DNA from 2 places in the Shewanella sp. CAL98-MNA-CIBAN-0140 genome. Region 1 is predicted to be linked to the other one. Evidence: predicted binding sites of a transcription regulator. Region 1 holds the regulator's gene; the other holds the start of a gene.
What was found. The regulator FliA, encoded in region 1, starts transcription of late flagellar genes. The targets are predictions, from matches to a motif close to CTAAAGNTNNNNNNNNNNNNGCCGATA.
Positions count from the first base shown of each region.

Region 1 (8,083 bases):
ATTCACAACCGTTTTAGGCTCAATATGAGTAATGGCCTGACGAACACGCTCAGTACTGGCTTTAATCTGTTGCGATAAATCGGTTTCTGCTCTAGGTTTAGATACTGCAGATAATAATTTTTCAAGCGCGAGCTTATCGACACTGATAGTCGGCTCTGCATATTGCCGTTGGTTAGCAATAACAGATGAAGCCTTAGACAATATTTGTTGTGAATAATGAGCAGATATAGGTGCGGCTGGTGTGACTGTCCCTGTCGGATTTTCCTCGGTAATATTTGACACGTTATGGCCAATGTCATTAACGGGATCCACAGCAATACGTGGTTTTACCTCAAGGCTTTGTGCAGGAACCGATTTAGGCTGTTCCTGTAATAAAAGACTGAAATAATCAAAAACAGTTTCATCAACCGATTTTGACATGGGTAAACTCCTGAGAAAATAAAAAATCCAGCAGGCGATTATATGCTTTTACACCTCGGCTACTGGCTGAATAATGCGAACCGGGTAAATGAGCCAAGCTTGCGTCTCTAAATTTAGTATCAACCGGTATCACGTCATTAGGCCAAAGTGTTGGACCATATTTATCCTGCAAAAATTGTAATGCTATAGGAGAAGCTTTAGTGCGCTTGTCATACATAGTCGGTAATACGGTAAAGCTATAACGGGTTTTCTTAGAGCGTCCCATAATTTCCATGGTTTTCACCATACGCTCGAGTCCTTTTATAGCCAAAAACTCAGTCTGGACAGGAATAATAATGTGATGACTCGCGGCTAATGCATTCACCATTAACACCCCTAACACTGGCGGACAATCGATAATAGCCACATCATATGTATCTTCAAGCAATGCCAATAAGTTGCGCAGCACTAACCCCATGCCTTCTTGATGGCCTAATGACCTATCGAGTGTTGCTAACGCCATATTAGCCGGAATAATATCGAGGCCCTGTATTTGAGTAGGAATCACATTTTGTAAAATAAACTCTTTAGTCAGTTTCTGATGATTCAAAAAAACATCATAAAGCGAACAAGGCACTTCGTCTGAATCAATACCTAAGTAATAGCCCAATGAAGCGTGAGGATCAGTGTCAATCATCAGCACTCGTTGGCCACGCTTAACCAGTGCTCCGGCTAAACTGGCTACAGTGGTGGTTTTACCTACGCCACCTTTTTGGTTAGCTACCGTCCATATTTTCAAAAAAGCCTCTCAGGTCATTATAATGATGCTGTTATGGAATACTGACTAGTGTTTGTCTTGTTTATCATCGCGGGTTGTTACACGGATCCCACCGTTAGGTAAACGGATAACCTTAACCCCTTGATCATTTTCTGACATAACGACCTCTTGATCCTTCCATTTAGCAGGAGTATCAATATCGTACTTAACCTTATCAACTTCAATCAGCTGACCACCATCTAAAGCACCCGGACCAAACAGCGCACTTTGCGCGTGTTCCTTGCCAGCCGACGCTATAATTGCTTGAGTTTGTTCAGGATGCATAGTTAGCCAATCAGCAATATTCGCTGCTTGATCTTCTGGTACCATCAACAACACTTGAGATGCGGTTAAACGGGCGACATCTTGTTGTAATGAAGCCACTTTTTGATGGGCATCAACATATAAACCTGCTAATACGAAGATCATTATGAAGGATAAAAACAACCCTAGCATTTGCTTAGTCTTTAACGAGTACTCAGGCTTAGCCACGACTAGACTCTTTTAAAATGGCTTCAGCCATATTGTCTAATGAAATAGAGTGAGTCGCGATACCTGTTGAAAACACCGCTTGAGGCATACCGTATACCACACAACTTGCTTCATCTTGTGCCCAAATAGTGGCACCCATAGACTTTAACATTCTGGCCCCTTCTCTACCGTCAGCCCCCATACCCGTTAACACAACAGCCAAAACATCACCGCCAAAAGCTTTAGATGCTGAAGCAAAAGTAATATCAACGGACGGTTTATAATTCATTTCATGGGTTCCAGAGACGATTTTCAACCTGCCAGTAGAACCATTTCGCTCAATCATCAGTTGCATGCCTCCGGGTGCTAAATAAGCACAGCCAGGACGCATAACATCGCCATTTGCGGCTTCTTTCACATCAATTTTGCACAAGGTATTTAAGCGTGCCGCAAAGGCTGGGGTAAACGCCGCAGGCATGTGCTGGATCAACACAATAGGATGAGGATAATTGGCTGGAAATGCCGTTAACACCTTCTGTAATGCGACCGGCCCACCGGTTGATGTCCCAATCAATAATGCTCTATATTGCTTACCGCTGGCTCGAATAGACGATACTGAAGACGTTGTTGGATTGGCGGTTTGGCGATCAGCGGGTGCACTCGGTGCACTCGATAGACTGGAACGGGCTGCAACTGGTGCGGCATGTGGGGGCAAACGACTACTTAATGGTCGATGAGAGGTATGGGTATCTGCGGCAGTCGTCGTTGCTCTACGAGGTTGCGGTAATGATGTAGTCGATAACGAGCTAGAACGATACATCCTGCGTCGACCTAATGCTTTAATTCGTTGTTGTAACAACAGTATCGCATCGTCTTTATTTGTCGCAATATCCTCAAAGCGTTTTGGCAGAAAATCCAATGCACCAGCGTCTAACGCATCCAGTGTCGCTTTAGCGCCATCATGAGTTAACGATGAAAACATCAAAATAGGGGTAGGATTATTCGCCATGATTTCACGAACAGCCGTTATCCCATCCATCACAGGCATCTCAATGTCCATCGTAATGACTTGAGGCTTTAATTTTGCAGCCATCTCAACAGCTTCTTTACCATTAACAGCAACGGCAACAACTTCGAGATCAGGATCTTGATTGACAATCTCACTGACTCGACGTCGAAAAAAGCTAGAATCATCTACAACTAGTACTTTTATGGCCATTTAATTCCTTAAATAATGGAACTTTTATTATTACTTTTTACTTTTAGCGTAGTGTTTTAGCAGCCCTGGCACATCTAAAATAAGTGCAATGCCACCATCGGATGTAATTGTCGCACCCGCCATTCCAGGCGTGCCTTGTAACATACTGCCAAGTGGCTTAATAACAACTTCTTCTTGTCCAATCAATGCATCAACAACGAAGCCAATCTGCATAGTACCAAGCTGAACAATCACAACATGACCATGCTTCTTATCACCATGTTTAAAGGTTGATTTTTTGCTGTGTAACCATTTTTCTAGATAAAATAATGGCACGGCCTTATTACGGAAAATAACCGTCAATTGACCATCAACAATATTGGTTTTTGTTATATCTAAATTAAAGATTTCATTCACACTCGTTAACGGCAGTGCAAAGACTTGATTGGACACTTCAATCATCAATGTCGGCATAATCGCCAAGGTTAATGGCACTTTAATTTCAAGTATGGTGCCCTTACCTTTCATCGAATCAATATAAACCGTACCGTTAAGTTGGTTGATGCGGGTTTTCACCACATCCATACCCACTCCACGGCCTGAAATATCTGAAACTTCAACTTTGGTTGAAAAGCCTGGAGCAAAAATCAGGTTATAAGCTTCGTTATCGGTCATTCTCGCGGCGGCATCTTCATCTAACACACCACGACTTATCGCAATCTGTTTTAGCTTCTCAGGGTCCATCCCCGCGCCATCATCCTCAATTTTAAGCAGGATGTGGTCACCTTCTTGGCTAGCCGATAAGGTAATCGTGCCCGTTCGAGATTTACCACTTGCTTCACGAGTAATCGGCATTTCGATACCGTGATCGACTGAGTTTCGCACCAAGTGGACCAAAGGATCGGCTAACGCCTCAACTAAATTTTTATCAAGATCGGTATCTTCACCAATCATGACTAAATTAATTTCTTTATTTAAGGTGCGGGCCATATCTCGAACAACACGAGGGAATCGGCCAAACACTTTCTTGATAGGCTGCATGCGGGTTTTCATCACTGCGCCTTGCAAATCAGCAGTGACTAAATCAAGGTTAGCAAGAGCCTTAGACATTTCCTCATCTTCACGATTAATGCCTAAGCTAACCAGTCGGTTACGAACTAAGACCAACTCACCAACCATATTCATGATGTCGTCTAACCGAGCGGTATCAACACGAACGGTTGTCTCACCTTGCGGAACAGAAGGCGCCTTAGGAGCAACTGCCGGGGCAGATGATGCTACGGGCTTAACAACTGGTGTTGCCGTCGGTTTTACCACTGGGGGAGCGACCACTTTATTGGACTCTACAGCGGTAGTTGATTGTGGTTTAACTACCGGCGCAGTACCTTTACCGTGTAATTCATCTAAAAGACGTTCAAATTCATCGTCAGTGAATTCATCAGAATCAACAAGAGGTTCAGCAACAGGCGGGGTAGCTGGTTTAGCTGAAACTACCGCTTCTGATTTAGCTTTAAACGATCCTGAGCCATGTAATTCATCTAACAATGCTTCAAATTCATCATCAGTAATGTCGTCACTACTATTGGTTACCGCAGACGTTGAATCGATATTGGCTTTTTTACTATCAGAAGCTTTAGATGAAGCAGGACTTTTGCCTGTACCATGTAAAGCATCAAGTAAAGCTTCAAATTCAGACTCATCAATTTCATCAATACTGCCTGAGCCGGATGTTTGCGCTGAGGGCATACTCATTTCTTCGATGGATTCAGGCTGGTTAAACTCAACAATATTTTCAATGGGTTCTGGCTCTCCTGCCGTCATTTCTGAAGGTAATGGTGCACCTGAACTTAATAATTTGAGTTTAGCGAGTAACGCAGGATCAGCGGAGTCTTGCTGCTGTCCCTGCTGAGTTTGAGCAAACATGGTATTAATCGCATCAACCGCTTGCAAAATAATATCCATTAACTCTGAATTTACGCCGCGTTTGCGGGTGCGTAAAAGGTCGAAGGTATTTTCAGCTTCATGACAAACATCAACCATTGGACCCAGACTTAAAAAACCAGCCCCACCTTTAACGGTGTGAAATCCACGGAAAATAGCATTAAGTAAATCACTGTCATCAGGATTATTTTCAAGAGTAACGAGCTGCTCCTGTAGAAGCTCTAAAATCTCACCAGCTTCAATTAAAAAGTCCTGGAGTATCTCTTCATCAACATCAAAAGACATTAAATTGACTCCTAATTAGAAACCCAGACTTGATAGCAGATCATCTACTTCATCTTGACCAGTTACCACATCTTCACGCCGTTCAGCATGCATAATGGGACCTTCTGCTTCTATTTTATTATCGTTTATAGTAGGCAATAATTCGCTAGCATTATCACCAAACACTGTTAGCATTGAAACCAAATTAGTTTCTACTTCACGAACTAAATCAATCACTCGACGGATCATTTGACCGGTCAAATCTTGAAAATCTTGCGCCATTAAAATTTGATTTAACAGCTCGCGAAGGCGATTAGAGTCATGCTCGCTATGCGACATAAACTGTTGAACATCATGACAAAGTGACTTAAATTCACCCAATTCTATATCACGACGCATCAATTTATCCCACATGGGCGTCACTGATTGTATATTGCTAATGATGGTATCGGCCAAAGGAAGACATTCTTCAACTGCATCCATGGTTTTATTTGCAGCTTGTTCTGTCATATCGATAACATAGTTCAACCTTTCTTTAGCATCCGGTATTTCGGTATTCGCTAATTCAGATAAACGGTTATCAACTTTGAAATCTTTTAGTGCACTGTGGAGTTGTCGAGTTAACTTACCGACTTCTTCAAAAAGCTCACGCTGCAATGGCGTGGCAAGCTCTCTGATGTAATCATCAGCTTCTGCTTGATTACCCGAGGTAAGTAATTCAACAAGTTCTTGGGCTTGTTCAAGAGTGACCAAGCCCGATATTGATGCCTGCATGACTAATCCTTGGTTATGCGAGTCGTTCAAAGATTTTATCTAGCTTTTCTTTTAACGTAGCGGCGGTGAAAGGCTTTACTACATAACCATTTACACCAGCTTGCGCTGCAGCAATAATTTGTTCACGCTTAGCTTCAGCGGTTACCATCAATACAGGTAAATGCTTTAACGAATCATCAGCACGAATGGCTCTAAGTAAATCAATACCTTGCATTCCAGGCATGTTCCAGTCTGTTACTACAAAATCAAAATCGCCTTTTTGTAACATTGGTAGGGCTGTTGAGCCATCATCTGCTTCTTGAGTATTATTGTATCCCAAGTCTCGCAACAAGTTCTTAATGATACGCCTCATTGTTGAAAAATCGTCAACAATAAGAATCTTCATATTCTTGTCCAAGGTTTCCTCCGGTGAGCTGACTCTCGTTCGCTCTATATAAGTTATTATTCTTGTGTCCAATGCTTGAGTTTGGCTTTTAACCTGAGCATTGCCTGACTTAATATCTGGCTTACTCGCGATTCGCTAACTTCAAGGATTGCACCAATTTCTTTTAAATTTAATGCTTCGTCATAATATAACGACAGCACTAACGCATCTCTTTCTGGCAATGTCTTAATTGCTTCAACCAATGCAGATTGAAATTGAATTTCAGCAAGCGAGTCAAAGGTTTCATCTGGCGATTCGTTGTCTGTGATTAACACATCTTGCGCAACACCAAGATCTTCTATACCGATGATTTTACCAACAGAAACATCATTTAAGATGTGATGGTATTCATCAAGCGACATATCAAGTTTTTCTGCAATTTCAGTATCATGAGCATCACGTCCAAGCTTCTGCCCTAATTCATCAATCACTTGTGCTACACGACGATTATTACGATGAACTGAGCGTGGAACCCAGTCACCTCGGCGAATTTCATCTATCATTGCACCACGAATTCGGATACCAGCAAAGGTTTCAAATTTGGCCCCTTTACTATCATCAAATTTTGATGAGGCCTCAAGCAACCCCATCATCCCAGCTTGTAATAGGTCATCGAGTTGCACCGATGCTGGTAATCTTGCCAGCATATGATGAGCAATTCTTTTAACCAGCGGTGCATACTGTTCAACAATAGATGTTTTGTTATCGAACTGAGTATACGCTGCGGCTTTATTCACCCGTTCTTCCTTCTTGTATCGGCTTACGTTGTACAAGACGTTCAACAAAGAATTCTAAATGGCCGCCGGGCTGTTGTGGCACCGGCCAAGTCATAATTTTATTGGCTAATCCATGGTAAGCAATAGCTGAAGGAGATTTAGGATACGCTTCAACAACTAACTTTTGCTTACGAACCGCTTTACGTAAATTCTCATCAAAGGGTATTGTTGCAACCAGCTCTAAAGCAACATCTAAAAATCTATCGGTCACTTTACTCAGTTTTGCAAATAATTCCATACCTTCTCGTAAACTACGCACCATATTTGCCACAATTTTGAAGTGGAACACACCATGCTCGCGACTTAAAATTTTAATCAGTGCATAAGCATCGGTAATCGATGTCGGCTCGTCGCAAACAACAATTAATACATCCTGTGATGCACGAGAAAAACTCAGCACCATATCTGATATACCGGCAGCAGTATCAACAATTAAAATATCGAACTGAGTACGCATTTCACTAAATGCACGTATCAGTCCGGCATGTTGTGCTTGCGTCAATTCAACCATTGCTTGAGAACCTGACGTAGCAGGAACAATACCGATCCCTTTGGGTCCGCGCACAATGATGTCATCTAATTCGGCATCACCGGACAAAACATGAGATAAATTTTTCTCAGCGCGGATCCCCAGCATGACATCGACGTTGGCTAACCCTAAATCGGCATCAAGTACTAATACGCGTTTGCCTTTTTCAGCTAATGCAACGGCGGTATTAATTGACACACTGGTTTTGCCCACTCCGCCTTTACCACCGGATACGGCAATTACTTTAACTTTATCGTTATTTGGTTGATTCATCATACGTAAACCACTTGCTTGATCCCGTGTCATAACTTTACTCAAATGCATAGGCGTTGTCATTAGACCACGCTGTGTCTTGTGACGATTGTTGTTCTGTTTCATTTAATGCCGCCAGAGCCTGCTTAGCCAACTCTAGGGTATCAGCCACTTTCATGTCCTCAGGAACACGTTGACCGTCAGTAACATAGCTCAATGGTAACTCATTTTGAATCAA
Region 1 covers NZ_JBEOPI010000050.1:7,170-15,252, forward strand. Annotated here, with positions in the region: gene AAEY93_RS18670 (chemotaxis protein CheW) at 1-420, opposite strand, end outside; gene AAEY93_RS18675 (ParA family protein) at 404-1,198, opposite strand; gene AAEY93_RS18680 (membrane anchored protein in chemotaxis locus) at 1,244-1,708, opposite strand; gene AAEY93_RS18685 (protein-glutamate methylesterase/protein-glutamine glutaminase) at 1,701-2,906, opposite strand; gene AAEY93_RS18690 (chemotaxis protein CheA) at 2,937-5,111, opposite strand; gene AAEY93_RS18695 (protein phosphatase CheZ) at 5,127-5,864, opposite strand; gene cheY (chemotaxis response regulator CheY) at 5,878-6,261, opposite strand; gene AAEY93_RS18705 (RNA polymerase sigma factor FliA) at 6,306-7,025, opposite strand; gene AAEY93_RS18710 (MinD/ParA family protein) at 7,018-7,899, opposite strand; gene flhF (flagellar biosynthesis GTPase FlhF) at 7,904-8,083, opposite strand, start outside.

Region 2 (8,083 bases), on a different contig from region 1:
CAAGAGTCACCCTTTACCACAGCTTTACAATCATCAGGAAGTACTCGTGGGATATTTTCCCAGAATCCACCACCAGTAATGTGCGCCATTGCGTGAATATCTGATTGTTCAATCAGTTTCAATAAAGGTTTAACATAAATTTTTGTCGGCTCGAGTAAATGGTCAATTAACGGCTTACCAGCAAGATCTTGTTGCGGGTCCGCTTTGCTGACTTCTAATACCTTACGGATTAACGAGTAACCGTTTGAGTGAGGACCACTTGAACCAAGCGCAATGAGTGAGTCACCCGCTTTTACTTTTGTACCATCAATGATATCTGCTTTTTCAACAACACCAACACAAAATCCGGCAAGATCGTAATCTTCGCCTTCATACATGCCGGGCATTTCAGCTGTTTCGCCACCGATTAATGCACAACCTGATTGGAAACAACCTTCTGCGATTCCACTGACAACCGAGGTCGCCGTTGCAACGTCAAGTTTACCAGTCGCGTAGTAATCGAGGAAGAAAAGCGGTTCAGCACCTGAAACAATCAGGTCGTTGACACACATAGCAACTAAATCAACGCCTACGGTGTCATGCTTTTTATAATCAATGGCTAATCTTAATTTGGTGCCAACACCATCAGTGCCAGAAACAAGTACTGGGTGTTTGTATTTAGTCGGTAATTCGCACAATGCGCCAAAACCACCTAAATTGCCCATAACTTCTGGACGACGAGTGCGTTTTACCGCTGATTTAATGTTGTTTACTAACGCATTACCTGCATCGATATCAACGCCGGCATCTTTGTAACTTAGGGGGGTAGGAGTGGTCACGGAGGATCCTCTAGGGTACATCGTTTTATGGAATTTTATGCGCCGATATTCTACCAGTTTGTGTCCCGAGTCGAAAGTCATGTTTTTACTTTATCCTATAAATAAAACGATGAATTACCTATTTTTATTGGTTTAGGTCACGATTTACTGCAATTTTGAAACTTTATGTTTTATAGATAGGATAAATCGTCTAACATTTATCAAATTTGCCTGAAATAGTCAGAAATCTAGGAGAAATAAATGAAAGTCGTTGAAGTAAAGCATCCTCTGGTTCGTCATAAAGTCGGTTTGATGCGTGAAGCGGATATCAGCACCAAACGATTTCGTGAACTTGCAACAGAAGTTGGCAGTTTATTAACCTATGAAGCCACCGCTGATTTTGAAACGGAAATGGTGACAATTGAAGGTTGGAATGGTCCGGTCAATATTGAGCAACTTAAAGGTAAAAAAGTGACTGTAGTGCCTATTTTACGTGCGGGTTTAGGCATGATGGATGGCGTACTTGAGCATCTTCCCAGTGCACGTATTTCTGTTGTCGGTATCTATCGTGATGAAGAAACACTTCAGCCTGTGCCTTATTTTGAAAAAATAGTCAGTAATGTAGACGAGCGTATCGCTTTAGTGGTTGATCCAATGTTAGCCACTGGCGGCTCAATGATTGCGACAATCGACCTGCTGAAAAAACGTGGTTGTACATCAATTAGAGCTTTAGTTTTGGTTGCTGCGCCTGAAGGCATTAAAGCCCTTGAACTAGCTCACCCTGATATTGAACTGTACACTGCAGCGATTGATGATTGCTTAAACGAGAAAGGTTATATCTTGCCAGGTTTAGGTGATGCGGGCGATAAGATATTTGGTACCAAATAATTCGTTATACGGATTGTAGATACCCAGGCTCGGTATAATTAACATCATGTGCGAGACCATAAAAACGGGAGCCTTTATTGAGGCTCCCGTTTTTATTTCTATCTTGATAAGCCTTAGCCAGCTGTTGAATGTTAAAGCACCATCGCAGCAATCCAACCAAAAACAAGCAGTGGAATATTATAGTGAATGAACGTTGGGATCACGCTGTCGCGAATATGATCATGTTGCCCATCGGCATTAAGACCTGCTGTGGGACCTAGCGTTGAATCCGATGCTGGCGAACCTGCGTCACCAAGCGCGGCAGCGGTACCGACTAGCGCAATGGTTGCCGCCACAGAAAAACCAAAACTGAGTGCTAACGGTACATAAATGGTGGCGATAATCGGAATGGTTGAAAACGAAGAGCCAATGCCCATGGTAATCAATAAGCCAACAATAAGCATCAATAATGCGGCTATTGCTTTGTTGTCACCTATCATGTCGCCTAAAGACGTCACCAGTGTGCCGACTTCCCCGGTCGACTTAACCACGGCGGCAAAACCTGCTGCTGCAATCATAATAAAGCCAATGTTGGCCATCATATGCACACCTTGGTCGAACAGGTCTTTACTCACTTCATGTTTAATAATTCCTGAAAAACGGAAAATAATAAATCCGCTTAATGCACCAAATATCATTGAATCAGTTTGTAATTGAACCACTAAAGTCACCACTATTGCTGATAATGATATCAACAGACTTTTTCGGCTAATCGTGGTTGAAATGCTGTCATTTATCACAGGTTGCTCAATAATATATTGTCTAGGTTTGCGGTAACTGATAAATATCGCCGTGAGTAGACCAACAACCATGCCCATAGCAGGTAATAACATTGCCTTAGGAATTTGTTCACCGACTGCATTTAAACCATTAATGTTCAAATTTGCTAAAAGGATGTCATTGAGGAAAATTCCGCCAAAACCGATAGGTAATATCATATAAGTGGTGACCAAGCCGAACGTTAGAATACAGGCTATAAGACGGCGGTCGATATGTAGCTTGGAAATGACATGTAATAATGGTGGAATAAGGATCGGGATAAAGGCAATGTGAATAGGTAAAATATTTTGCGATGAAATAGCCATTAACAGTATTGTGACCAATAACAACCAACGTACCACTTGAGTATTACCACTATTGGGTTCTTTGCCGAGCTTTTTAATAATTGAATGGGAAATTAACGTTGTTAAGCCCGAATGTGACAATGCTGCCGCAAACGCGCCAAGCAATGCATAACTTAATGCAATTTGAGCTCCGCCGCCGAGTCCGTCATTAAAGGCTGCTATCGTTTGATGAATATCTAATCCACCGACTAAACCCGCCACAACAGCACTAATGGTCAACGAGACCACAACGTTAATTCGAATAAAGCTTAAAAAAAGCATTAAGCAAACCGCGATAACAACCGCATTCATAATTATATTTCATAAAAGTAAGTGAGGCGGCTATTCTTGACCGTCTACAGCATATTTGTCCAGCGTATATCGACTTTTTACTTATTTATGCCGATTTTTCAATCAATATTACCTTCCGTTGTGGATAATGTTTGCCTAGGTCATGTCAGCAAATCATTTTTGTAATATTCGACAGTTATTATTTAGTGGGTCAGCATGTTTTATTTTTCAGCAGGTAAACCCATTTTCATTTGAAATAACTTATAAGTCCGCTAAATTAGATGTATGGTATACCTCTGATATAAGTCCCAACGGCATAGTCAATTGTTAAGTAGATCACAATTAGCAAGAACGCTTTGCCGTTGTTGAATGTTTAAGCCATTAAATGGAGATAGATAATGAGCGTATTAGTAGGCCGTCCAGCCCCAGATTTTACCGCAGCAGCCGTTCTTGGTTCTGGTGAGATTGTTGACACATTTAACCTCGCTACCGCAATTAAAGGTAAGCCTGCGGTTATTTTCTTCTACCCACTCGATTTTACTTTTGTATGCCCATCAGAGCTAATTGCTTTTGATCACCGCATGGAAGAGTTCACCAAGCGTGGTGTTGAAGTGATTGGTGTTTCAATTGACTCACAGTTCACTCATAACGCATGGCGTAACACTCCAGTAGACAAGGGGGGTATTGGCCAAGTTAAATACACACTAGTTGCTGACGTTAAACATGAAATTTGTAAAGCATACGACGTTGAGCATCCAGAAGCTGGCGTGGCTTTCCGTGGTTCTTTCTTAGTAGACAAAGAAGGCCAAGTTCGTCACCAAGTGGTTAACGATTTACCATTAGGCCGTAACGTTGACGAAATGATCCGTATGATCGACGCTCTTCAGTTCCATGAAGAGCACGGTGAAGTTTGTCCTGCTGGCTGGTCAAAAGGCGAAAAAGGCATGACTGCTAGCACAGAAGGTGTCGCAGCATACTTAAGAGATAACTCTGACAAGCTATAATCTAGCGGATTAGAGACAATAAAAAAGCTGCTTCGGCAGCTTTTTTATTGAGTAAGATAAATATTTTATCGACCGTTCTAAGGCGATATAGCCTGCTTGAGATGCAATTGTTATCTCGAGCGGAGGTTACCTAGTATCCATTATTCGCTGGCTGGATCGCTCTTCTCTTCCACAGCGGCTAATGGCCAACCACCTAATGCTTTCCAACGATTGACGATAAGGCAAAATAATTCGGCGGTGCGTTCGGTATCATATAATGCTGAATGCGCTTCTTTGTTGTCGAAATCGATGCCAGCCATTTTACACGCTTTAGCCAATACCGTGTGCCCAATAGCAAGGCCAGCAAGTGTTGCGGTATCAAAGCTCGCAAAAGGATGAAAAGGAGATCGTTTTAAACCGTTTCGTTCTATGGCCTTGTTCACAAACCCTAAGTCAAAAGCGGCATTGTGAGCGACAATAATACTGCGATGACAATCTACTGCTTTTTGGGCTTTTTTGACTTCTTTAAAAATCTCTAACAAAGCGACTTTTTCGTCTACCGCACCACGAAGTGGGTTGGTGGGATCGATACCATTAAAAGCTAAAGATTCAGGCTCTAGGTTCGCGCCCTCAAAAGGCTCAATATGAAAATGAAGGGTTTTATCAAGTTCAATGACCCCATCACTATTCATTTTTAATAAGCTGACGGCAATTTCAAGCAACGCATCGGTATTGGCATTAAAACCCGCAGTTTCGACATCGATAACAACAGGGAAATAACCACGAAAGCGGTGTTTAAACTTGTTAGCGTCGCAAATATCAGTCATTACAGTCTTTATCCTCAATAGCTATCATTCATCGGTGCAAATGATGTAGGCCGAGTATTATGCGCAAACTCAAGCTCAGTGTCATGTTTGATTGTGGTTTTTATCATCGATTAAACATGATTGTTGACTAAAGGAACTGACTTTGTGGCCGATAGAAAGTATGTAATCAGGTATATAGGGTGTTTTTATGTGGCGAAAACTGATAATTCTCGCAAGTTTGTGTCTTTGCTCAACGGCTAATGCTGATTTGAGGCACTACGTGGCGTCGCTCGAAAACTCAGCATGGCGCATTGGTGAGAGTAATCCGATAGAGTGTCGTCTTGAACATGATATTCCTAATTATGGTCGCGCGGTGTTTACCAGTAGGGCAGGTAAAGATTTGAATTTAAACTTCACCTTAGATATGTGGCTTAAGCCTGATGCGGTGACCAAGGCAACATTAATTAGCCGAGCTCCGAGTTGGCGTCCTGGGCATAATTCCAAAGAAATCACCCAACTGACTTATAACAAGCAATTTAATGGTGAAGTACCCAAAAAAGCCGCTTGGTCGATGTTGAATGAATTGAGTCAAGGAATGGAACCCACTTTTTACTATGCTGATTGGTATAATCACAACGCTAAGATTGCAGTGGGATTGTCGTCGGCTAATTTTGGCGGTAAATATCGTGAGTTTCGCGCTTGTTTAGCTAATTTGCTGCCTTACAGTTTTGATGATATTGCTTTTACGGTATTACATTACCAAGAAGGCGGGGTCGATCTGACGCGTTTCTCTACCCACCAATTACAAAAAATACAGCGCTATTTGTCTTATGACTCTGAAGTAGAACTCGTTCTTATTGATGCTTACACTGACAGCTACGGTGGGCGCTTGGTTAACCAAAAGGTGTCAGATAAACGGGCTGACTCAGTGAAAAATATTTTAATTGCTAGCGGTATTACTAAAGATCGTATTCATACCGAGGGGCATGGCGAAAAACGTCATGTTACTGGCAATGACCTTGCTGAAGAACGTAAGATGAACCGCAGAGTTGTGATTAAAATAACCAAGCCGATATAAACCCACCTCATGTATTATTAGCTGCACTATTAAGCGCAGTATTGACCCTATTTAGCCCGTAACAAGATTAGCTATCTATTTATTCAGTTGTTGTATGTATATTCCGCCACAGTAGCCTCTTTTTCTCGATACCATTGAGATATAAATAATAATCAATAAACGGGTTTTCCACGCTAAGGCATTATATCAACGCTCATCAATAAGGCCTCACTCGGCGGTCATTCAACATTCGTTAGACCAAGCTAATACTGATATAAAAGAGTCATTTGTAAACGATTGTTGCTCCTTTAGAGGCTAACGAGTAAAGCGATGCAAGCGTGTCTCGTTTTCCTCCATATTGATTAAAAAGACTCAATTTTTTCTCCATTAATATGGCTTGAATTGAAATGCTCTGATTTGTTCGCTTATAAGTTTGTTTATGAAGATACTGAAAAAAAGGCAAAAAAAGACCCACTTAATCCAAGTGGGCTAAATAATTTGCAATCAACAAATTTAAGGAAGGAAGTCAAACATAAGAACTAAGGATAACTGAAGTATTGGGTTACATCAGTTTGGCGTTCTTGGTTTTCAACATCTAAATCAGATGTGTCCTGAAAACAAGGTCATAGTAGAATGAATACACTTATCTGGCAAACTAGAAAAAATACGCATTATGATTAGTAAAACTAATGCTTTTTAGTGATCTTAATATGGTTTTTATACGCTGAACGGCTTATATAGTGGTTTTTTAGTTTGTTATATACATTTAATGCATAATTATTCGGATTAGTTAATTTTAAAACAATATTATTTAACAAATAGAATATATCTTGCTGTGATATAAAGCATGTTTATCTTCTTGATGTTGATAAGTATGGCTCTTAACCAAGGTGAACATCATCAAGCTACTTATATCTGAAACAGAATAAACTCCGAAAATGTCTTTATGAGGCTAAGTTCATATCCAGTGATAAACGCGCTGAATAATCTCCCTTCTTGAATCACTGAAGACTTGATTACTGACAACGTAAGCATCCAATATTATTAGATGATATTTTATTCATGTTTACATTTTACAGGGCGTGGGATGATAAGTTGCAGTGCGCGGTTTACGTTCACCTTGGCCGCGTTGCTTTTAAGGCTTTTTTAGGTTTTTAAGTGGCTAGAACTAGGCCGTTGTCACCAATAAATGTTTTATTTGTATGCCATGTTTTGTTTAATAGGTCGTTAATTTTTTTGGAAAATACATTAATAAAGCTTCATCTCTTACAGTTTCTGAGGTTTTTCGTGTGTTTAAGCGCATTTTGAGCAAAATAAAGTCTGCTTTTCACTTAGTACATTATTCACAAGCGTGTTGGTACTCGGTATAGTAAGCCAACTTTTACAACCTAAAAATTGATGTTCAAATTATGTTTGTTTGGCCTATTTCAGTCTATTACGAAGATACCGATGCGGGTGGTGTTGTGTATCATTCGAATTACTTAAAATTTTTTGAACGAGCTCGTACCCAATGGTTAAAAGCACTGGGTGTCCGCCAAGCAGAACTGTTGGCAGAAGATATTGCTTTTGTCGTTAAACATGTAGAAATAGATTTTCGTAAAGCGGCAAAGTTTGAACAGGATTTAGTTGTTGAATCCAAGGTTATAGAATTAAAAAAAGTGTCGTTGGTATTTCACCAGCGCCTAGTTGATCATCAAGGTGATTGCTATTGTGAAGCGACAGTGGTTGTTGCGTGTATATCTTTATCACGTATGCGTCCCCGCGCTATTCCCCTAAATATTGTTCAGGAGTTTGACAGTGCACGCTGAAATTTCATTTATTGGTTTGTTTTTAGAAGCCAGTGTGTTGGTAAAGTTAGTTATGCTGACCTTATTGGCATTATCGATTGCCTCATGGGCCGTGATCCTTCAACGCAATAAATTATTAACTTCAGCAAGAGTTAAATCATTACGTTTTGAAGACACTTTCTGGTCTGGTGTTGATTTAAATCGTCTTTATAAAGAATTGATTGCACGTGGTAGTGCTATCTCTGGTTTAGAAGCCATGTTTGTGGCGGGTTTCAAAGAATATACTCGTTTGAGTAAAGTAAACAGTAAAGCTCCACAAGCCGTTATGGATG
Region 2 covers NZ_JBEOPI010000043.1:4,848-12,930, reverse strand. Annotated here, with positions in the region: gene purM (phosphoribosylformylglycinamidine cyclo-ligase) at 1-818, opposite strand, end outside; gene upp (uracil phosphoribosyltransferase) at 1,059-1,685, shown strand; gene AAEY93_RS17695 (Na+/H+ antiporter family protein) at 1,817-3,139, opposite strand; gene AAEY93_RS17690 (peroxiredoxin) at 3,517-4,122, shown strand; gene rnt (ribonuclease T) at 4,263-4,928, opposite strand; gene AAEY93_RS17680 (flagellar protein MotY) at 5,116-5,985, shown strand; gene ybgC (tol-pal system-associated acyl-CoA thioesterase) at 7,371-7,772, shown strand; gene tolQ (protein TolQ) at 7,762-8,083, shown strand, end outside.
Region 2: a site for FliA is predicted at 5,056-5,082, ahead of AAEY93_RS17680 (flagellar protein MotY). Genes of this name have one in related genera too.